Regions from separate parts of the Pantoea sp. X-Soil-OKNW-556 genome, predicted to be linked through region 1. Evidence: predicted binding sites of a transcription regulator. Region 1 holds the regulator's gene; each other region holds the start of a gene.

The links. Region 1 encodes CRP, which controls carbon source genes, mostly activating them, when cyclic AMP is high. Its sites were predicted from a motif close to ATGTGANNNNNNTCACAT; they were not measured.
Region 2: the regulator CRP is predicted to act here: its motif matches at 4,788-4,805, upstream of mlc (sugar metabolism global transcriptional regulator Mlc).
Region 3: the regulator CRP is predicted to act here: its motif matches at 1,734-1,751, upstream of ompW (outer membrane protein OmpW).
Region 4: the regulator CRP is predicted to act here: its motif matches at 2,001-2,018, upstream of udp (uridine phosphorylase).

What each region holds. Positions count from the first base shown of each region.
Region 1 is NZ_AP035990.1:4,095,419-4,101,346, forward strand. It holds gene AC6I8T_RS19130 (YheU family protein) at 1-164, shown strand, start outside; gene AC6I8T_RS19135 (phosphoribulokinase) at 226-1,095, shown strand; gene AC6I8T_RS19140 (OsmC family protein) at 1,143-1,547, opposite strand; gene crp (cAMP-activated global transcriptional regulator CRP) at 1,850-2,482, shown strand; gene AC6I8T_RS19150 (YccS/YhfK family putative transporter) at 2,541-4,616, shown strand; gene argD (bifunctional acetylornithine/succinyldiaminopimelate transaminase) at 4,618-5,838, opposite strand; gene AC6I8T_RS19160 (aminodeoxychorismate synthase component II) at 5,926-5,928, opposite strand, start outside.
Region 2 is NZ_AP035990.1:2,232,622-2,238,549, forward strand. It holds gene AC6I8T_RS10370 (hypothetical protein) at 1-970, opposite strand, end outside; gene AC6I8T_RS10375 (nucleobase:cation symporter-2 family protein) at 1,124-2,497, opposite strand; gene bioD (dethiobiotin synthase) at 2,676-3,377, opposite strand; gene mlc (sugar metabolism global transcriptional regulator Mlc) at 3,482-4,699, opposite strand; partial or broken gene AC6I8T_RS10390 (LysR family substrate-binding domain-containing protein) at 4,835-5,368, opposite strand.
Region 3 is NZ_AP035990.1:2,382,083-2,388,010, forward strand. It holds gene AC6I8T_RS11065 (lytic polysaccharide monooxygenase) at 1-525, shown strand, start outside; gene AC6I8T_RS11070 (hypothetical protein) at 617-967, shown strand; gene ompW (outer membrane protein OmpW) at 1,022-1,654, opposite strand; gene AC6I8T_RS11080 (YkgJ family cysteine cluster protein) at 1,903-2,319, shown strand; gene AC6I8T_RS11085 (YciC family protein) at 2,347-3,081, shown strand; gene AC6I8T_RS11090 (septation protein A) at 3,133-3,672, shown strand; gene yciA (acyl-CoA thioester hydrolase YciA) at 3,739-4,155, shown strand; gene tonB (TonB system transport protein TonB) at 4,192-4,935, opposite strand; gene AC6I8T_RS11105 (YciI family protein) at 5,140-5,436, shown strand; gene AC6I8T_RS11110 (hypothetical protein) at 5,637-5,928, shown strand, end outside.
Region 4 is NZ_AP035990.1:228,718-234,645, reverse strand. It holds gene AC6I8T_RS01030 (tetratricopeptide repeat protein) at 1-1,102, opposite strand, end outside; gene udp (uridine phosphorylase) at 1,178-1,939, opposite strand; gene AC6I8T_RS01020 (dienelactone hydrolase family protein) at 2,241-3,077, shown strand; gene metE (5-methyltetrahydropteroyltriglutamate--homocysteine S-methyltransferase) at 3,121-5,391, opposite strand; gene metR (HTH-type transcriptional regulator MetR) at 5,569-5,928, shown strand, end outside.

The sequences.
Region 1 (5,928 bases):
CCTTTGTATTACGCGAAGGCACCGACTACGGTGAACAGGAGCGCAGTCTGGCGCAAAAAGTCGCTGATGTGCGTCGCCAGCTGGAACGCGGTGACGCAGTACTGGTGTGGTCAGAACTGCACGAAACCGTCAATATCATGGCACGCGGTGAATTTCGCGGCTAATGCACATCCCGGCTTTTCGTGCTAACAATGCTCATCGCCGGACTTCACAGGGAGCTTTGTTATGTCAGCCAGGCATCCGATCATTGCCGTTACCGGTTCCAGCGGCGCCGGAACCACCACCACCAGCCTTGCCTTCCGCAAAATATTCCAGCAGTTGAACCTGCATGCGGCAGAGGTCGAAGGTGACAGTTTTCATCGCTACACGCGCCCTGAGATGGACATGGCGATCCGCAAAGCGCGCGACCTTGGCCGTCATATCAGCTATTTCGGCCCGGAGGCCAACGATTTTGGCCTGCTGGAGCAAACCTTTAAGCAATACGGTAAAACCGGTCTTGGTCAGTCGCGCAAATATCTGCATACCTATGACGAGGCCGTGCCGTGGAATCAGGTGCCGGGTACCTTCACCCCATGGCAGCCGCTGCCGGAAAACACCGATGTGTTGTTTTATGAAGGCTTGCACGGCGGGGTGGTGACGCAGCAGCACAACGTGGCTGAACACGTCGACTTATTGGTAGGTGTGGTACCGATCGTCAACCTTGAGTGGATTCAAAAGCTGATTCGCGACACCAGCGAGCGCGGCCATTCACGCGAAGCGGTGATGGATTCGGTGGTGCGTTCGATGGAAGATTACATCAACTTCATCACCCCGCAGTTCTCACGCACCCATATCAACTTCCAGCGCGTACCCACCGTCGATACGTCTAACCCGTTTGCTGCGCGTGAAATTCCATCACTTGATGAAAGCTTTGTGGTGATCCATTTCCGTGGTCTGGAAGGTATTGCCTTCCCCTATCTGCTGGCGATGATTCAGGATTCCTTTATCTCGCATATGAACACCCTGGTGGTGCCCGGCGGCAAAATGGGTCTGGCGATGGAGCTGATTATGACGCCGCTGGTGCAGCGACTGATTGAAGGCAAACGCATCGAATAATCAAACATAACCGTAACGGCGCGATTTATCGCGCCGTTACGACCGGGCTAGAGTTCAATAACCTCGTAGCTGTGGGTGATTTCTACCCCTTTGCCCAGCATAATCGCTACCGAGCAATATTTTTCAGCCGACAGATCAACCGCCCGCGCCACTGCTTTATCGCCCAGCGCTTTGCCGGTAACAATAAAATGCAGGTTGATATGTGTGAAAATGCGTGGCGCTTCTTCACGACGTTCCGAGGTCAGTTTGACCTCACAATCCTTCACATCATTGCGCCCTTTTTGCAGGATCGACACGACGTCAATCGCGCTGCAACCGCCTGCCGCCATCAGCACCATCTCCATCGGGCTCGGTGCTTTGTCGCCCGAATTGCCATCCATTAATATCTGGTGACCTGATGAGGATTCTCCGAGAAAGGTAAGCCCTTCCACCCATTTAACCCGTGCCTGCATTATTCTTTCTCCTGAATAGGCTGATTTGCCGCCAGAGTACGCTTTCACCTGAGAAACAGCAATCCAGACTAATCGCCCTTTTGCTGAAGCGAGACAACAGAAGACAGCTAGCAAAAGCTGTGCTACAAACAGAGCTGAAAATATTTTCGTCGCAATAGACGAAGGCGGGAAGAATCAGAAGCCTGGCTTAAGAGTCCACCCGAATAATTTTCCTTAACAGGAAGCGCTCTACGATTTCACCGCCTGACAGGGAAAACTGCCCCCTGTGTTTTGGGCACGATTACAACAGAGGATAATAGCGAATGGTTCTCGGCAAACCGCAAACAGACCCTACACTCGAATGGTTCCTGTCCCATTGCCATATTCACAAATATCCATCCAAAAGCACCCTGATTCATCAGGGTGAGAAAGCGGAAACGCTCTACTACATCGTGAAAGGTGCCGTTGCGGTGCTGATCAAGGATGAAGAAGGCAAAGAGATGATTCTCTCCTACCTCAATCAGGGGGATTTCATCGGCGAGCTTGGCCTGTTTGAAGAAGGTCAGGAACGTAGTGCCTGGGTACGAGCCAAAACTGCCTGCGAAGTGGCTGAAATTTCCTACAAAAAATTCCGTCAGCTGATTCAGGTAAACCCGGATATTTTAATGCGTCTTTCGGCGCAGATGGCGCGTCGCCTACAGGTGACATCAGAAAAAGTGGGCAACCTTGCCTTCCTTGATGTGACCGGTCGCATTGCGCAGACGCTGCTCAATCTGGCCAAACAGCCCGATGCCATGACCCACCCGGACGGGATGCAGATCAAAATCACCCGTCAGGAAATTGGTCAGATCGTCGGATGCTCACGCGAGACAGTTGGCCGTATTCTGAAAATGCTGGAAGATCAAAACCTGATCTCCGCACATGGTAAAACCATCGTCGTTTACGGCACCCGCTAATTTCTTCTCACCCACGGCGTGATGGCAGCATCACGCCGTTTTTGTCTGCGATGAGCTGATGTGGCGTCGAATCATCTATCATCCCGAAGTGAACTATGCCCTGCGGCAAACGCTGGTGCTGTGCCTGCCCGTGGCCCTCGGCTGGCTGTTTGGCGACCTGCAAAAAGGCTTGCTGTTCTCCTTAGTGCCCGCCTGTTGCAACATCGCCGGTCTTGATACGCCCCATAAACGCTTTTTTAAACGCCTGATTATTGGCGGTTCCCTGTTTGCGACCGGCAGCTTTCTGATCCAGTGGCTGACGGATTATCACGTCCCCCTGCCGCTGATTCTGCTGGTGCTGCCACTATTAGTGGGCGTGACGGGTGAGATCAGCCCGTTGCATGGCCGCTTGTTACCCGCCACGCTGATTGCCTCCATCTTTACCCTGAGCCTGGTGGGACGTATGCCGATCTGGGTGCCTCCGCTGCTCTATATCGGCGGGACCTTGTGGTATGGGTTGTTCAACTGGTTCTGGTTTTGGCTGTGGAAAGAGCAGCCGATGCGCGAGTCGCTGAGCCTGCTGTACCGTGAGCTGGCGGATTATTGCGATGCCAAATATACCCTGTTGACGCAGCTGACCGACCCGGAGAAAGCGCTGCCGCCGTTGCTGGCACGCCAGCAAAAAGCGGTAGATCTGATCACCACCTGCTACCAGCAAATGCATATGCTGTCGGCCAGCCGCGATAACAGCCATAAACGCCTGACGCGTGCCTTTCAGGTGGCACTCGATTTGCAGGAACATATCTCCGTCAGCCTGCATCAGCCGGAAGAAGTGCAAAAGCTGGTGGAGCAGAGCCATGCTGAAGCGGTGATTCGCTGGAATGCCAAGACCATCTCCGCCCGTCTGCGCTTGCTGGCCGATGCCATTTTGTATCACCAACTGCCGGAACGGTTTCAAATGGATAAGCAGCTGGGTGCGCTGGAAAAAATTGCCCGCCAGCACCCGGACAATCCGGTGGGGAATTTCTGCCTGTATCACTTCAGCCGCATTGCGCGCGTGCTGCGCACCCAGAAACCGCTGTATACCCGTGATCTGATGGCCGATCGCCAACGGCGTCTGCCGTTTTTTCCGGCGCTGCGCAGCTATCTGTCGCTGAAATCCCCCGCCTTACGCACCGCTGCACGTTTTGCCGTGATGCTGATGTTTGGTAGCGCGCTGGCGCTGTTCTTCAACATCCCCAAACCTTACTGGATTCTGATGACCACCATGTTCGTCAGCCAGAATGGCTACAGCGCCACGCGGGTAAGAATTCAACACCGAGCGCTCGGCACCTTTGCCGGGCTGTTGATTGCTGCCGCCTCGTTACGCTTTGACGTACCGGAATCCATCACCCTGTTGTTTATGCTGGCGATCACCCTCGCCAGCTATCTGGTGACACGTAAATATTACGGCTGGTCAATGATTGGCTTTACGGTGACGGCGGTGTATTCGCTCCAGTTGCTGTCACTGAATGGCGCGCAGTTCCTGCTGCCACGCATGATGGATACGCTAATGGGATGTCTGATTGCCTTTGGCGGCATGATTTGGCTGTGGCCGCAGTGGCAGAGCGGCTTACTGCGTAAGAATGCGCACGATGCGCTGGAAGCCGACCAGGAAGCGATGCAATTATTGCTCGGACCGGAGCAGTCACCGGAGAAACTGGCGTATCAGCGCATCAAGGTCAACCAGGCGCATAACGCCATGTTTAACTCGCTGAATCAGGCGATGACCGAGCCGGGCTTCAATTCGCAGTACCTGAAAGATATGCGGCTCTGGGTGACGCACAGTCAGTTTATTGTCGAACACATCAACGCCATGACTATCCTGGCACGCGAACATACCATGCTGACGCCTAAGTTGGCGGAAAGGTATCTGCAATCCTGTGAGATCGCGCTGCAACGCTGTCAGCAGCGGCTGGAGCATGATGGCCCCGGTAACGACAGCAATATTCTGGAAGCACCGGAAAACATCAATGAGGGGGCGGTAACGATTGTCGAGCAGCATGTGAAGCGCATTCTGCAACACCTGAACGTGATGCACACCATCTCTTCTCTGGCATGGAGCCAGCGACCACATCATGGCCGCTGGCTGACCGGACTACGGGTGAAAAACTGAGTTACGCCGCCAGCACCTTCTCGATAGCCACTGCGAACCGCGCCATACCCTCTTCGATATCGGTCGGTTCAATCACCAGTGACGGTACAAAACGGATCACATCATTGCCAGCAGTCAGGATCATCAGACCTTCGGCGGCAGCGGCATGCAGAATGTCACGCGCCTTGCTGGCATGCTGCGGCTTCAATGCCGCACCGATCAACAGACCTTTGCCACGAATATCCGTGAACAGGTCAAATTTGCTATCCAACGCTTTCAAGGCTTCCACAAACTGCTGACGGCGTGATTCAACACCGTCCAGCACGTCAGGGGTGTTGATGATGTCGAGCGCCGTTTCGGCAATCGCACAGGCCAGCGGGTTGCCGCCGTAAGTGGTGCCATGCACGCCGGGAGCCATCACCGAGGCGATTTCATTGGTGGTCAGCATCGCGCTTACCGGGAAGCCGCCGCCCAGCGCTTTCGCGGTGGTGATGATATCCGGGGTGATGCCGTAGTGTTCGTAAGCGAACAGCTTGCCGCTACGGCCCATGCCGCTCTGCACTTCGTCCAACACCAGCAGCGCGTTGTGCTCATCACACAAGGCACGCAGGCCCTGCATAAACTCAGGAGTGGCAGGCATCACACCGCCTTCGCCCTGAATCGGTTCGACCACGATGGCGCAGGTGTGATCGTCGATCACCGCTTTTACCGCCGCCAGATCGTTGAAGGGAACATGCACGATATCAGCCGGTTTCGGGCCAAAGCCGTCGGAGTATTTCGGCTGACCACCCACTGATACGGTAAACAGCGTGCGCCCGTGGAAAGCGTTATGGAAGGCGATGATTTTGCTTTTGAACGGACTGTGTTTTTTGCAGGCGTAGTAGCGCGCCAGCTTAAACGCGGCTTCGTTAGCTTCGGCACCGGAGTTACCAAAGAACACGCGATCAGCAAAGGTCGCGGCAATCAGTTTACTCGCCAGACGCAACGCCGGTTCATTGGTGAACACATTGCTGGTGTGCCACAGGGTTTCCCCCTGGGTTTTCAGTGTTTCCACCAGCGCCGGATGGCAGTGGCCCAGCGCAGTCACCGCGATGCCGCCAGAGAAATCGATATATTCTTTGCCCTGTTGATCCCAGACTCGGCTGCCCTTGCCTTTTACCGGCACAAACTGCGCTGGTGCATAAACAGGCAAAATAACGTTATCGAACGTTTCCCGGGTTACCGCTAGCTTTTCTGCTGCCATTGCCTACCTCATCGGATTATTTGTTGAGCTGACGTGAAATTATAATCACAAAATATGCATAAAAAATCACACAAAGGCAAACACAACTTA
Region 2 (5,928 bases), 1.9 Mb from region 1:
CGATATCTATCATACAATCCGTAATAAGTGGCCGCGATGAGATGATGCAAGTGAAAACACTGAGATTGTCTAGTGTATTGAGTTGTTTAATGACTCGTTCGATTTTATCAAGGTATGAGCCTTGAATGTCATCTGACTTGCTAAGGTTTACTGCCTCTGGATTGGTACCACCAACGATAACCGGGCCATGTCCGCGCGCCAGCGTATCGTCAAAGTCAAAAACGATGACAACTTTTCTGTGCTGCGTATTCACGTCACTGATTATCTCAACGACCTCACTCAGGGTGACATCCAATGGTGAATTGCAAACGTGATGACCTTTAGCGCGCCCAGTGTTGTCAGTGTGATCGGGTAGCTCGACACGCAGATAATTTGTCAGAAATCGACTATCGATATCGTTAATCACCCTGTCGGTAAGGCTATTCAGTTCATCAATTGAAAGTGGATATTCCACAGCAAGGCGCTGTTTGAAGCATTCAATATCAACCGGAGATGACAGAATTTTTTCCATGCTATAGAACAGGGCAATGTCTATTTCTTTTTTATCATGCAGAGTTCTATCATCATGGCTTTCTCTTTGGTAGAAATTAAAAGCAGTTAATATCTGTGAGGCTCGCATTTCAAAAGCCGTGATATGTTTACTTTCTGTCAGTCTCTCTGCGATCTTCAGGCAGCCGTCTTCGAACATCTTATATTTATTAAATAACGCAATGCATAAGTCTTGTGTCTCCATATAGGCATGTTTACGCAGGTCGGTAGGCTTGATGCGTAGTCTGGTAAAAATAGTTTTAACGGTTTTTTGGGCTGTTGAATGAATTTCGGTCACTGATGTTGTGGTGGGACGCGTGAACGTAACAGGTATCTCGGTTGTATTGATGCATCTGTTGATTAACCAGGTCGTGCTGCTGTCCGGGCTAATCAACGAAGCGGGCGTTGCTGTTGGTTCTGTTGCTCCTGTTGATGTAATCATATTCATCCTTAATTAAGATTAAGTGAGTGCGAATACGGTCAACATTAAAACTGAATGTTGACCGTATTGGCTCTTCATTATTCAATAATCAGGATAATCAAATGCTGATTTTTATCTGAGTATTCTCTTCATGTTGCGCTCTGGCACTGACACTTAATGTGACTCTTCTGCTGCTGAAGCGAGGGGCTGATGACTTTGCTCCGTGGGCAAAATCACGTTCAGCACAATCGCCAGAATCCCGCCGGTTGTCACCGCATGACCAAACAGATTGGTTACCAGCATCGGGAACTGTTTCAGCACATCCGGCACGGCTTCCACTCCCAGGCCCAGGCCGAAAGAGACGGCCACAATCAGCATTTCGCGGCGACCCAGCGGCGACTGTGTCATTACCCGGATACCGGCAGCCACCACGCTACCGAACATCACCAACGTCGCTCCGCCCAGCACGGGGGCGGGAATTTGCTGCAACAGGTTGCCAATCACTGGAAAAATACCCAACAGCACCAGCATCAAACCAATCACCATCCCCACATAACGACTGGCGACGCCGGTCATCTGAATCACGCCGTTGTTTTGGGCAAACGTGGTGTTGGGAAATGCGGAGAACATCGCGGCCAGCACACAACTGATACCATCCGCCAGGATACCGCCTTGCAGGCGGCGCTGAAAACCCTCGCCCTCAATCGGCTGACGCGATAACAGGCAGTTGGCAGTTAAATCCCCGACCGCTTCGATCACGCTGATCACCGATACCAGCGCAATCGGCACAAAGATCGCCCAGTCAAAATTAAAACCAAAGCGGAAGAAGCCCGGCATCACCAACCAACTGCTTTCGGCCATCGGTTTAAGTTGCAGATGGCCGGTCAGGGCGGCGGCGATACAACCCACTGCGATGCCCGCTACCACGGCCACTAAGCGCGCCCAGCGATTACGCGAACGGTTCAACGCCACAATCACCAGCAAGGTCAACGCCCCCAACGCCAGATTCCACGGAGCGCCGAAATCGGCAGCATTGTGACCACCCGCCCAGTCGGTGATGCTGACCTTGATCAGGCTGATACCAATCAGGGTAATCACCGTACCGGTGACTACCGGCGTCAGCACCTTACGCAACGGCGCAATGCAGCGGCTAATCAACATCGGGATTAATGCGGCTATCAGGTTACAGCCAAAAATCATCGCCATAATGTCTTCTGGTGAACCGCCCCGCGCTTTCACCATCAAGCCACCGGATAAGATCACGCCAAGAAACGCAAAACTGGTGCCTTGCAGGCAGATCATCCCGGCACCGACACCCATAAAACGGCGCGCCTGAATAAAGGTTCCCAGGCCTGAAACCAATAACGACATGCTAATCAGATAAGGAATGTAAGCCTGTAACCCCAATACCGAACCGATAATCAGTGGTGGCGTGATAATGCCCACCACGCTTGCCAGCACATGTTGCAGTGCGGCAAAAAATGCGGGGGCTGGGCCAATGCGTTGTTCCAGCCCATACAGCAAACCTTTTTCATCTGAGTGCGACATAACGGTGCTCCGGCAGTAAATTCATCAGACCAGCTGATGCATGAATCACGCCAGAGCAATAAGATTCAGTGATATTTTTAACATATCATTGAATTTAAAAGAGATTAATCAACAAAAAAATACGGCTGAATCTGCAACCTTAGATTCAGCCGATTATCATTTGCCACTTTTCGTTTCATCATGCCGCAGGTTTTGCACTGTCGTTGTGCGCAACATGCGTCGCAAGCAAGGATAGATCGAGATAGCCGCTTAGCTCTCGTTGCTCGGCACGGGGTAAGTAAGGCAACTCACCTAACAAAGGGGCATGCAGTTTTTCACTCAGTACATCAATGATTTCAGCATAATGCGCAAGGCCAGGGTTGATACGATTTGCCACCCAACCGACCAGCGGTAAACCATCCTGAGCCACTGCCTCTGCGGTCAGTAAAGCGTGGCTGATGCATCCCTCTTTGATGCCCACCACCAGCACAACCGGTAATTGCTCCTTTTTGACCCAATTTGACAGCGGTTGCAGATCATTCATCAGGCTGCGCCAGCCGCCTGTGCCCTCCACCACCACATGCGGCGAACGATCCTGCAATGCGGCCAGTCCCTTACTCAGCAACGGGTAATCAATTTGGTGCGTTGGGCTGGTGCTGATTTCATCCTCTTCCAGGGTAATGGGGTTAATAGCGGCATAAGGTAATGCCAGGCCCGAAGCCTGCTGCAACAGCAGCGCATCTTTGTTGCGTAAACCCTCAGGGGTGGGTTTAGCACTTTTGGCAATAGGTTTATAACCTACGGCGCACTGACCATTCTGTGCAAAGCACTGTAACAGCGCGCGAGAAACCACGGTTTTGCCCACCGCGGTGTCGGTACCGGTGATAAAGAGTGTTTTCACCCTTCCTCCTTCGTTTAGCGATGTGAACCAGAGGTGACGAAGGAGCAGTTTAAGGAAATGTCGTACCTGACAGATTGCGTTAGAACAAACTTAAGGCGGGCGGATTAGCCCTGAAGCAGTTTTATCAGCAGATAACCGGAATAAAGGGCATCTTTCACTAACGCCGCGGCACCTAATGTGCCGGGATCGTTAAACGCGGTGGGAGCCAGTTGGATTTCATCGCTATAGGCCGGTAACGCCTGCTGACGGATGGTGCTACTCACGGCAGGAAACAGCACGTCGGCGGCCAGATTCAGTGGCGAGCCGATAAGAATTTGTCGCGGGTTGAAGATATTCACCATCATCGCCAACATGCGACCGATATGGTGCCCGACACCGGCAATCACATCACTCGCGAGACGGTCACCCTCCTGGGCGGCCTGACACAGGGCTTCAATGGTCAGCGGCACACCGTGCAAACGGCTTTCCGGCTGAGCGGGTAAACGCTGCGCTGCCAGGCCGAGCAGGCTACCGATGCTGGCCACGGTTTCCAGACAGCCATGATTACCGCAGTAGCACTGCTGACCATAGGGATCAATCTGGGTATGGCCAATTTCCACCAGCGCCCGCCCGCTTTTGTGCAGCAGCTGCCCGCCAGTAATCACCCCGGCACCCACGGTTTCATCAATCACAATCTGGATGACGTCCTGCGCACCGCGCGACGCGCCAAACAGCGATTCGGCCAGCGTCCAGGCAGAAATATCGTGCTGGACAAACACCGGCACGCCGGTGCGTTGCGACAGGGTTTCGCCCAGCGGCATATCCTGAATGGCGTAACCGGGCATACGATGCACCACCCCCGAGGCCGCATTGATCAAGCCGGGTAAGGTGATGGCGATGGCTGTCAGACGTTCAAGTTGTTTCTGATGGCGAATAAAAAAGGCATCAACCAGCTCCTGTAGCTCCTGCAACAGCGGTTTGTCCGGGCTGGCAATCAGTGGCAGACGATCTTCCTGTAAGGCGCGACTGCTGAGATCGCGTAATGTCAGGGTGATGTAACCCGGTTGAATGCGGATTGCCAGATAGTGCCAGGCAAGGGTATCGAGAACCAGACCAATAGCCGGACGGCCACGGCTGCCAGGCTCCTGAAACTCGGTTTCCTGCACCAGATGCGCGTCCAGCATTTCACGCACGATTTTGGTGATGCTGGCGGGAGCCAGTTGAGCACGTTTGGACAGTTCAATACGCGAAATCGGGCCGAAATGATCGATCAGTCGGTAAACCACGCCTGCGTTGGTCTGCTTTATTTGGTCAATGTGGCCAGGTTGACTGTCCAGATTCACGCCCTGCTCCCGGTTATTTTCGCGCTTCTAAATAAATAGCAACTATGGTGCGGCAGATTGGCGGATAGCGCCAAATATTTGATTAGATATGTGATTTGTCGCACATAATGTCGGGCTGTTTTCGCACCGTCTGGCTTAAGTTTCAGCGTTACGTTGTAACAGCTTCATCATATTTGCCATTTGCGCACTCGGCTCGCGCGTCGCTGACCACACCAGCCACACTTCAGACAACGCATCAGCCTCATGCAGCGGTAACCACACCACATCGGCGAGCCGTGCACGACGGAATGAGGCCGGTAAAATCGACACTCCCAATCCGGTAGCGACCAGGCCGAGGATGGTCATCGCTTCCCCGACTTCCTGGGTAATAAAGGGTTTGATCTGGTAGCGGTGCAGCAACGCCAGGATCTCGCCATATAAGGCGGTGCCCCCAAGTGGATCGAAAAAGACAAAAGGTTCGTTCGCCAACGCCTGAATCGAGATAGCCTCGGCATCGGCCAGTGGATGCGCCCAGTGCACCACTGCACACAAGGGTTCGCGCAGCAACAGCTGATGCTGCAAATCACTCGGTAACGGCGTATTACGCATCACACCAAGATCGAGACGCCCTTCGTGCAGCGGTGCCAGTTGTTGTCGGGTGTTAATCTCCTGCATCTGAATATGCATTCTTAGCGCGCTAATCGTCTTTAACCCCATTTAAATATGATGTTTTATCCTGCTGGTCGGTGGGGTAATGTTTTATTTACCATTAAGTTTACCACGATTCTGGTTTTGTCTGACGGGTGTCAAAACGGGTGGTCATTAAAATCCCTCCCCCGGCTTCGCCGGGTAAACCCCATAGGGCCGGGTGATTAAGCAAAGTGGAAAGTGTGACCCTTATGTGTTGCTCTCTTGCCGTTGCAGCATTGGGAGACATGCGAAGGACCAAAACCAGCGGCCACGATCTGAGCGCTACCCGTTAGGGTGAATGACACGCCTGTCTCCACGCTGGTGGCGATAACCGGCTTGGTTCTGGCAAGGCTGGCGGCGCGCGTCTGTGCCACTGTATCACGCAGTTTTCTCTCGGTGGTGGCGCGGCGCGGCCTGGGCGGCCTGTCCCGCAATGCAAAGAAATCATCGACCGCCTGCCGCCGATATTCAGGCAACCATGCCAGATGGCGCGCGCGTTGTGTGTTGATACTTCACCTCATCAACAAAAAAGGCCCACACGAGGCGGGCCAAAGGTACAG
Region 3 (5,928 bases), 1.7 Mb from region 1:
GCGGATACCTATAAGTGGACGATTGTCTCGGGTCACGATATCGGCGCAATGCAAACCCTGGACAATGGAGCATGGGTGCAGAGCGTCAGCACAGCGAAAGCCCGTGCGCTGATCAAACCTGGCACAAGCGGTAAGGTTACCTACCGCCTGACAGTGAAAAAAGGTGATAAAACCGATAGCAGTGATATCACTGTGACGGTAAAAGCGACAGAAACCAAACCGATCGCCAATCTGGAAATTCAGGGTAACGACACCATTTCAACAGGAAACCTGCGTGCAACCCTGAGTGCGGCCAATTCAACCTTACCGGGTAATGCTTCACTCGATACCGCTAAGTTTGAGTGGTCGGTGCTGAACAACGCGAATAAGATTGTGTTCAAACATCGACATGGTCAGATTGCGACTCTCGATTATCCGGCCTCAGTAGTAATGGAAGATTTCGATGTTGACGTTCAGGTAAAAATTACCGACCCCAACACGGGCCTTTCTTCAACTGCCACCCAGACGGTTAAAGTTCGCCGTTAATCACCTGTCACACGCCTTGTAATTATCAAGGCGTGTTGATTATCTCATCGCCTCCGGTTTCGTCAGGAGGCGAATGCTCAGGAAGTCGTATATGACAAGGACAATTAAGGTTCTTTGCCTTGTGCCTTCAGCACTGCTGCTATGCTCGCTGTTTTCTCAGGCAGTACAATCTGCCCCCCTGCCACTGGTATGGGGAATAAAAGAGCAAAGACTGACGGTGACGAATAACGGTAAAGTGCCGATCCAACTCGACAAAGATATCAAACTGCTTCCGGATGATGCGCTTGTGGCGTTGAATGAAACCACAGTACTTCCGGGACAAACCGTCATCGTTTACGGTGCCTGTCCACACCATCTGCCGCTGCAAAAAGAGGTGATGTTTACGCCAATAACAGCCGATGGACAGCAGGAAGCATCGCAAACGTTGCCGCTTACCCACTGATATTCAGACCAGGTCGCCATATATGGCGACCTGGAACTGTCATCCCATCGCCAATCAGAAACGATAACCGACACCAAAGAAGAACACCCAGGGATCGATACGGGTATCAATATTCTGTTGTTGTCCATTCGCTTTAAATTTTACGGTGGTATCGATATCCATGTACCACAGTGAAGCATTCAGCATCCAGTCGCGGTTGATTTGATAATCTACGCCCACCTGACCCGCCGCTCCCCAGGAATCTTTCACGCTAAGGTCGGTCAGACCCGCATCACGACCGGTCTGGTTGAATTTGGCATCATAAAATGTGGTGTAGTTTATACCCACACCCACATACGGACGGAATTGGCTTTTACTGTCGAAGAAATAATATTGCGCCATCAAGGTGGGTGGCAGCTGGCGTACTGTTGCCAGATTACCTGTTGGTCCCAGACCAACCTTATGACGGAATGGCGTCGCAGCCAACAACTCGACACCGATGTTATCGGTGGCCATATAGGTAAAAGTCAGACCCAGTTGCGTATCATTACTCACGTTAAAACCGCCCATACCCAGCACATTGTCAGAGCCTTCGGTCGGACGTACTGTCGCGCTACCCGCACGCATAAAGAAGTCACCCGCCTCATGGGCCAGTGCCAATTGTGGGATCGCCAGTGCCACCAGCAGCGCGCATTTTGCCAGTTTCATATTCACTCCTTTGCCAGAATTGTTGATGTTATTGATCAGCGTTGGTGGCAAAGATCTAACGCTTTTTCAGGCAAAATGCATGTGAATCAATTCAAATAAATCACTTATAAAACAATGAATTGATTCAGATCAATTTTGGCCTTACACAGCGTAATAAAAATCCCCTTGCGAAAATTTCACAGCGTGACTACTTTGCTATTTCTCTTCCGTTGATTTTGGTTCGATGCTTAGGAGAAGCGGGCGATCAAATGAGCGATTCACTTAACCCTTGTATGACCTGTGGCGCCTGCTGCGCCCATTTCCGTGTTTCTTTCTATTGGGCCGAAGCTGACGATGCGGGCGGCCTTGTTCCCGTTGAATTAACCGAACCCCTCAGCCTGTTGATGCGGAATATGCGCGGCACTAACGTACGCGAACCGCGTTGTGTGGCATTGCAGGGCGAGATCGGCGGCTGCGTCTCTTGCGGCATTTATCAACACCGTCCTTCCCCTTGCCGTGAATTTGAGATGTCGGGTGAACATGGCGTGCTGAACGAAGCCTGCGATCGGGCCAGAGCGCGCTATGGTTTACCTGCTCTTTTTCACCCTTCTTTACCTGAGATGACAGAAAGATGTCCTAATCCGGGTGCCAGCCTGCCCGCAGAACATGTACAATCGCCGGGTTAATTAACCCGGTTTCTCCAAGGAGTGTACATGTCTATCACGGCAAGCTCGTTATACCGTGACACAGGAAATTTTCTGCGCCATCAGCTGATTACCATTGTGCTGATGGCGTTGCTTACCTCATTTATAACCGTGATTATCGGCCACGCCCTGACGCCTGGTGCTGACCAGTTGTCGCTGTTGAGTCAGAGCGATGACAGCGCTTCTTCGCTGTTTGAACTGGTACAGAATATGTCGCCGGAACAGCAGCGTATTTTGCTGCGCGCCTCAGCAGCAGGCACCTTCGCGGCGCTGGTGGGAAATACCTTGTTATTAGGCGGTATGCTGTGCCTGATCCCGATGGTATCAAGCGGTCAGCGTGTGAGCGCGCTGCGTGCCATCGGTGCTTCAGCACCAACGCTGCCCAAATTGCTGCTGCAAACCTTTTTAATCACCCTGCTGGTGCAACTCGGCTTTATGGTGCTGATGGTGCCAGGGGTGATGCTGGCGATCCTGCTATCGCTGGCACCGGTGATGCTGGTCAATGAGAAGATGGGTGTGATGAGTGCGATGCGCGCCAGTATGCGCATGGCATGGAAAAATATGAAACTGATCGCGCCGGCCATTATTGTCTGGCTGCTGGCGAAAATTGCGCTGATGTTCTTTTTCTCCTCGCTGACGGTACTGCCCGCCAATGTCGCGTCTGTGGTTTTGAACGCGTTGGGGAACATGGTTTCCGCCATCCTGATTATCTACCTGTACCGGCTGTATATGCTGTTACGTTAACCTTATGGCGCTCGTTGAGCGCCTGAATTAACGCCCCTGACTGGATATTCTATGAAGCAGTTACTCGATTTTCTCCCTTTGGTCGTGTTCTTCGTTTTCTACAAGCTTTACGACATTTTTGTCGCTTCGGGCGCGCTGGTGGTTGCCACGGGTATCGCGCTAATCGCCAGTTGGGTGCTGTACCGCAAACTGGAAAAAATGACCATCATCACCTTCGTACTGGTTGCCGTGTTTGGCACGCTGACGCTGGTGTTCCATAACGATGAATTTATCAAATGGAAAGTGACGGTGATTTACTCTCTGTTTGCGCTGGCGTTGCTCTACAGCCAATGGTTTATGCAGCAACCGCTGATTCAAAGCATGCTGGGTAAAGAGTTGCAGCTCCCGGATTCGGTCTGGCGTCGTCTGAATATTGCCTGGGCGATTTTCTTCCTCGCCTGTGGCCTGGCGAATATTTATGTTGCATTTTGGTTATCGCAGGAGTTTTGGGTTAACTTTAAGGTGTTTGGTCTGACAGGTCTTACCCTGCTGTTTACCCTGTTAAGTGGCGCATACATCTGGCGACACATGCCACAACAAGAAGAAAAATAATCTCTGATGCCCGGCTCTGCCGGGTTTTTTGGCGCTTGCCGCCTCACCTGCATAAGAACTGAAGCAATGGACGAAAAACATAAATTGCCGCAAGGCGAAATGGTGCTGCGCACGCTGGCGATGCCAGCAGATACCAACGCCAACGGTGATATTTTTGGCGGCTGGCTGATGTCGCAGATGGATATGGGCGGTGCCATCCTGGCAAAAGAGATTGCTGAGGGCCGTGTCGCAACAGTACGGGTGGATGGCATGAGTTTCCTGAAACCCGTTGCGGTAGGTGATGTGGTGAGCTGCTATTGCCGCTGCATTCGCACCGGTAACAGCTCGATGACCATCAACGTGGAAGTGTGGATCAAAAAAGTCTCGTCGGAACCGATTGGTCAGACATATTGTGCGACCCAAGCGGTGTTTATTTATGTCGCTATTGATAACTCCGGCAAGTCACGACCACTGCCACCGGGTAAAGCCAATCTGAGTGATTAACAGCGCTAAAAAAAGCGGTCATTGACCGCTTTTTTCTTATTCGATATTCGCGCCACCGTTGATGCGGAACACGATATTCATCGTCAGGTTGGTGCCGGGACGCCCTGGCTGATAGCGCCATTTCTTCATCGCCTGCTTCACTTCACGTTCAAACATGTTGCGCGGTTCCGCAGACAGAATCTGAATGTTATCGACACGACCGTCACTATCCACATCGAACTGTACCCGCACCCGTCCCTCAACGCGCAGCGCGAAGGCGCGTGCCGGATAGGCTGGCTTACTGACACTCATCGCTTTCGGACCATCAGAAACCGAAGGCGTGGAGGTTGGCGTGGTTCGCGGTGCGGTCGTCGGGCGCGTCTGGGTAGTTGGGGCGTCAGTTTTCACCGGAGCCTGCGGCTTCGCCTCTTCGCGTGGTTTCACCTCACGTTTCGGCTCATGCTTCTTCTCTACCTTCGGCTTGGGTTTTGGCTTCGGCTCAGGTTTTGGAATCGGGATCGGAACTGGCTCGGCTTTTGGTGGTTCCGGCGCGACTTCTGGTACTGGCTCAGGAGTGGGTTCTGGCTCTGGTGGCGGCGGGGTCTGCACGGTTGGCGCAGGTTCAGGCTGCACTTCAGGCGCCACCATTGTAACGCTGATCGGTTGGGATGCTTTCGGAACCTCAATGACCTGATGAAACGATGCATAAAGAATGCCGGCAATTACCGTACCGTGAAGAACCACAGATAACAGCACAGAAACCGGGGTACGTTTGGGAAAAGGCGTAGTCAGCGTCGTCATAACAGTCATGTTCATTGAGTGAAGCGCAGATTTTAAATGCAAATAGCAATCAGTTTCAACAAGCAGAGTTAAGTGTGTACCGTAAATGCCTTTTTTAGCCTCATTTGCGCTGGATGGCAGTGGGATTATCTTTCGTTTGCACTCTGATTAACGATCACTTAACGTGTTCGGCAAATCAGACCAGTCTAACGGGAGTTCCCTATCGTGCTTTATGTCATTTATGCGGAAGACAATGCTGACTCGCTCGAAAAACGCACCGCTGTACGCCCTGCCCATCTGGCACGTCTGCAATTGTTGCAGGATGAAGGGCGTTTGATTGTGGCTGGCCCAATGCCCGCCGTCGACAGCAACGATCCTGGCGCGGCCGGTTTTACCGGTTCAACGGTTATTGCAGAGTTCCCGTCACTGGAAGCGGCACAATCCTGGGCCAATGACGACCCTTATATCGCGGCGGGCGTGTACAAGCAGGTGGCAGTAAAGCCGTTTAAACGGGTATTCTAAATATACCTTTACGATAAAGAACAAACGGTTGCATGTAAATTGCAACCGTTCATTTTGAAAGATACGCAATAAGCACCTTGCTAATTATTTATAATTAAATAATTATCAGAAAAATTAAAATACAATAAAAAATAATAAACACGAAAACCATACTCATTTGCTACTATGAATTCATCTCAACACACATCGGAGATGTAATCATGGTTATACGCATGATCATCTGCTTTGCTTTCCTTTTTTCATCATCGACATTTACGCATGCAGAGCAAAAGAAGATAACAATTTATTCAGATGGTGTTTCCTGCCCTGCAAATTGCGATGCACATGTTGTCTTTGATAAGCGAATGAATGGTACTGAATTCGCTTACAAGCCAAATACTCAATATGAACCGTGTAAACCTAACAGCGAATGTCGTATTTGTCTGGAGTCAGGAGGGAAGCAATGCTTGAATGTAATGTATCGCGGACCTGGTCCCCACAAAAACACGTTCG
Region 4 (5,928 bases), 3.9 Mb from region 1:
CCGCCATGCTGGAAAACCCGGCATTGCTGCCTACATGAAACTTGTCCGTCTGCCAGCGGATTGGAGGATGTGCGGGCCACGCCTGAGCATGATGAAAACGGAAAATATCGTCGTGATTAAGGATGCTGTCACGTACTGTCGGCCACAGCGCCCGTTTCAGAAAGAACTGGTCGGTAAAACGTTCGCTGCCCTGATACTCAGCGATGAAATCCCGCATCTGTTGTTCCACCTGGCTGAATACGCCATGACAACCTCCCCACATCCCCGCCAGCAGCAACTCGGTGTGGGTAAAATAGTCGCGCATATGATGGAACCAGTAAGGCGAATGCAGCCAGGCATCGACTGCGGCCACTTCACGTTCAGAAAGGAGTGAGTCGGCATCACGTACGATGAAGCGTTTGACGCTGGGGTCGTCGATCACCAGGAAACGCCACAACGTCGGGAACAACGTTTTTTCCTCAGACATGTCGACCAGTTGCACATCAGGCTGCTGCAAACGTTGCCAGACATGCTGCGGTACGCTGTCATCCAGATAAACGCGACAGGTCCAGGCCGGGTAGAGTTCGCGTGCTACCTCAACGTTTTTAATCAGGGTTTCGCAATATCGCGGCTGATTGCCATACAGGCTAAAGGCGATGATATTTTCCTGGGGCTTGCTGGCATCAAAAGCCGGTGGTGCCTCAGCCGGGATCGGGTGCTTCTGCCCGGTACTGAACTTCGCATCAGATTGCTGCAACGATTCCAGCCCGTAACGCGCCACCTCATCCGCTTTATTGAGCCAGCCGCACACTTCAGTCAGGCCATCCAGCCAGGTTTCAGACGCCTGTGCCCGCTGGTCGGCGGAGGCTTGATAGATTTTCAGGTAGGTTTTGTAGGACTTGTTGTAATCACCGGTGCGCATCAAAGTCAACGCGTAGTCACTTAACACCTGCATGTTATGTGGCATCACACGCAGCACGTCTTCACAGCAGCGGCGGGCGGCGGGATAATCCGCCGCCGCCATCGCCTGACGGAAGCGCGCGGCCGCACCTTCGACACGGGATTGCATCGCTACCGGGTTGGTCATAAAGGCCGGGCGTTGAACAGCAACAGTTTTGCGCATAAAAGACTCTCAGTAATCCGCTGAACTTGCGCGCATCCTTAACGGGCAGCGAACCATAGCCCGCTGCCGGGCGCGCTACATTAACCGGCGCGCAGCTTCAACGACAATTTTCACCGCATCGCTTTCGGTTTGTTTCATGGTCGCCGCATCCGGGATCTCCTTCTGCGTACGGTTCACGATGACACCCGCCACCATACCGGCTCGCAGCCCCTGGCTGGCGCACATGGTTAACAGTGTAGCGGATTCCATCTCATAGTTGAGGACACCCATCTGCTGCCACTCTTTCATGGAACCCTGGAAGCGGCTGACCACGCGCCCGGAAAAAGTGTCGTAACGTTCCTGGCCGGGATAGAAGGTATCTGACGACGCGGTGATGCCGATATGGGTTTTTGCGCCACAGGCTTCCGCCGCCGCCACCAGCGCCGTGGTGCAGGTGAAATCGGCTACTGCCGGGAACTCCATCGGTGCGAAATGCAGGCTGGCACCGTCCAGGCGTACTGATGCGGTGGTGACCAACACGTCACCGACATTGATGCCCGGCTGAATCGCGCCGGTGGTGCCCACGCGCAGGAAGGTGCGCACGCCGAGTTGCGCCAGTTCTTCGACGGCAATTGAGGTGGACGGCCCGCCGATGCCGGTGGAGCACACCACCACCGGTTTCCCCTCCAGTTCAGCCAGATAAGTGGTGAATTCACGGTGCGACGCCAGATGTTGCGGGTTGTCCATCAACGCCGCAATTTTCTTCACGCGCTCCGGGTCACCGGGAACGATGGCCAGTGTGGCTCCTTTCAGGCTGGCTTTGGTGATGCCAAGGTGGAAAACGTCAGACTGGGCCATAACAGACTCCTGGTAGATATAGGGATATGCGCGCCACTTTACGTCAGCAGACGCGATAAATATGTGAGTAATTTCACTATAAATAATGAAAGTTACATTAACAGAAAATATTTTCGTGATTTAAGTCACACATCAGCGGTCTGCCATTCTGAATTGCTACATCCGGTGCTGTGTAAGTTCAGTCGGCGGTGTTAATAGAGAAGAAGAATTCATGCGTATCCCCTCTGAAACCTACACCCGCCCGGCCTCTACGGCCAGGCTATAGTTACGTGATTGCGCACTTGCCAGCATGGAGAGAACAATGAAAACCGAAGACAATATGGCACAAAAATCTGCAACGGGTGGCTTTGCTCCCGCCGTCCAACCGACCGCCAGCAGCACCATCCTTACCCACAGCGAGGCAATCCATGCCGGAGAAACCTCGGTTCCGAGCCAGGGGGAAAATCTGCCCGCGTTTTATGCCCGCCCGAAAGAGTATCAAGGGACATTGCCGGTGGTGTTGGTAGTCCAGGAAATTTTTGGCGTGCATGAGCATATCCGGGATATCTGCCGCCGTCTGGCGCTGGAGGGTTATCTGGCGGTGGCACCGGAACTCTATTTCCGCGAGGGCGATCCGAGCGAATACACCGATATCCCAACCCTGTTCAAAGAGTTGGTAAGCAAAGTGCCGGACTCACAGGTGTTATCCGACCTCGACCATGTCGCCAATTGGGCCGCCCGCAACGGCGGCGATATTCGGCGTATGGGGATTACCGGTTTCTGCTGGGGCGGCCGCATAAGCTGGCTGTTTGCCGCGCACAATCCGCAGGTGCGTGCGGCGGTCGCCTGGTATGGTCGCCTGGTGGGTGATAAGACGCTCAAGCAGCAGAAGCACCCGATTGATATAGCGGTTGATCTGAATGCCCCGGTGCTGGGCCTGTACGGTGGTCAGGATGAGGGGATTCCGCTGGAGAGCGTTGAGCAGATGCGCCAGGCGCTGCACGCCGCCAATGCCAAAGCGGAGATTGTGGTTTATCCCGAAGCGGGTCATGCCTTCAACGCTGATTACCGTCCGAGCTATCATGCGGAATCCGCAAAAGATGGCTGGACGCGCATGCTGGCGTGGTTCCAACAGTATGGCGTCACGCCTGACGCGTAATAAAAAAGGGGCGCTTGCGCGCCCCAAAGTGTCAACACAGCATTCAGGCTGTTTCACCGCGCAGGTGCTTCGCCGCGATAACCATATTCGCCAGTGCCTGACGGGTTTCTGTCCAACCTCGGGTTTTCAGACCGCAGTCCGGATTCACCCACAGACGTTGCTCCGGGATACTCAGCGCGGCTTTACGCAGCAAATCCACCATCCATTCAACACTCGGTACGTTCGGTGAGTGGATGTCATACACACCTGGGCCGATTTCATTTGGGTATTCAAACTCTTTAAACGCATCCAGCAGGTCCATGTCGGAACGTGAGGTTTCGATGGTGATCACGTCGGCATCCAGGGCGGCAATCGAGTCCATGATGTCGTTGAACTCGCAATAACACATATGGGTGTGGATCTGGGTGTCATCCTGCGCCACGGCGGCGTTGAGACGGAACGCATCCACCGCCCAGGTGAGGTACGCCGCCCAGTCAGATTGATGCAGCGGCAGGCCTTCACGCAGCGCCGGTTCGTCAATCTGGATAATGCCGATACCGGCTTTTTCCAGATCGGCCACTTCGTCGCGCAGTGCCAGCGCAATCTGTTTAGCGATGGTTTCACGGCTGACGTCTTCGCGCGGGAACGACCAGCACAAGATGGTGACCGGACCGGTAAGCATACCTTTGACCGGTTTGTCGGTCAGCGACTGCGCATATTTCGCCCACTCCACGGTGATGGCTGCCGGGCGGCTGACATCACCGATGATCACTGGCGGTTTGACGCAGCGTGAACCGTAGCTCTGTACCCAACCGTTCTGGGTAAAGATGAAGCCATCGAGATTTTCCCCGAAGTATTCGACCATGTCGTTACGCTCCGCTTCGCCGTGCACCAGCACGTCCAGACCGAGGCGTTCCTGCTCGACAATCGCCTGTTTGATGTGTTCAGCGATGCCGGTACGGTAGTGGCCGCCATCAATGTTGCCTTTTTTGAAGTCGAGGCGCAGGCCGCGAATTTCTGTGGTCTGGGGAAATGAACCAATGGTGGTGGTTGGCCATGCGGGCAGATTGAAGCGGTTACGTTGCGCTTTGGCGCGTTCACGGTAAGCGCTGTGACGCTCAGTATCTGCGGCCTGAATATTGGCCAAACGCTGCGCCACGGCGGCATTGTGCACCCGGCTGGAGTGGGCACGGGCTCGGATTGGCGCACTCCAGGCTTCCAGTGACTGGGCATCATTGTTATTCAATGCCTTGCTCAACAATGCCAGCTCTGCGCATTTTTGCAGGGCGAAGGCGAACCAGCTTTTGACTTCATCATCCAGGCGGGTTTCCACGCTCAGGTCGATCGGGCTGTGCAGCAGGGAGCAAGAGGAGCCAATCCACAGTTGCGGGCGTTGCCCCACCAGCGGTTGCAGGCGCTCAAACCAGCGGCTGAGATCAGCACGCCAGACGTTGCGACCGTTGATCACCCCGACCGACAGCAGCCATTCGGCAGGCAGTTGTTGGTGGAGCTGTTGAATATCGTCTTTGCCGTGTACCAGGTCAACGTGCAGGCCCTGCACCGGCAGCGCTTTGATCACTTCCAGGTTTTGGCCGATGCTGTCGAAGTAGGTGGTCAGCAGCAGTTTGGTTGCACCCTGTAGCGCGTCATAAGCGGGTTGAAACGCCGCGCGCCACGCCGCTGGCAGTTCCAGCGACAGTGCCGGTTCATCAATCTGCACCCATTCGATACCGCGTTTTTTCAGTTCAGCCAGCACCTGTTGGTAGACCGGCAGGATCGCTGGCAGCAATGACAGGCGGTCAAACTGTTCACCCTTCACTTTACCCAACCACAGGTAAGTCACCGGACCGAGCAGCACAGGTTTGACGTTGTGGCCGAGCGCCAGCGCTTCGTCCACTTCGTCCAGCAATTGGGTCCAGGTCAGTTTGAACTGCTGCCCACGGGTGAATTCCGGCACCATGTAGTGATAGTTGGTGTTAAACCATTTGGTCATCTCCGCGGCAGCCGCCGGTTCACCGGTCGGTGCACGGCCACGGCCCAGGCGGAACAGGGTGTCGAGATCGACTGAACCCTCTTTATTCTGATGACGTGCCGGTACGTTGCCCAGCAGCAGGCTGGTGGTCAGTACGTGATCGTACCAGGCGAAGTCGCCCACGGGCAGCAGGTCCACACCCGCATCTTTCTGTTGTTGCCAGTGGCGCGCACGCAGTTCACGGCCCACAGCCAGCAGCTCTTCCTGTGAACTGTTACCTGCCCAGTAGCTTTCCTGAGCTTTTTTCAATTCACGACGCAAACCGACGCGAGGGAAACCGAGTGTGTGGTTCAGAATGGTCATTTGTTGTTCTCCAGGTATTCTTAACTGTGCAGCACGCGCTTCAAATCAGGGCCAACATAGACTGGTCACAACGCTTGCTGGAGATGTTTAGCCGTCCAGATGTTTACACCGCTATATTCTGCGGGTACTGTATGTTCCTCAAGCGCAAATTGTTCAATCTCGATGTGAAGGATTCTCATGATCGAACTCAAACACCTGCGAACGCTGCAAGCGTTAAGGAATACCGGTTCGCTGGCTGCCGCCGCTGCCCAGCTTCATCAAACGCAATCGGCGTTGTCTCATCAGTTCAGCGATCTGGAGCAACGGCTGGGCTTTCGCCTGTTTGTGCGTAAGAGCCAGCCGCTACGCTTTACGCCACAGGGGGAGATCCTGTTACAACTGGCTGAGCAGATCCTGCCGCAGATTCAGCAAGCCTTGCAGGCTTGTCATGAGCCGCATCAAACCACGCTGCGTATTGCGATTGAGTGTCACAGTTGCATTCAGTGGCTGACGCCTGCGTTAAATAATTTCCGTCAGAGTTGGCCCCAGGTGGTGATG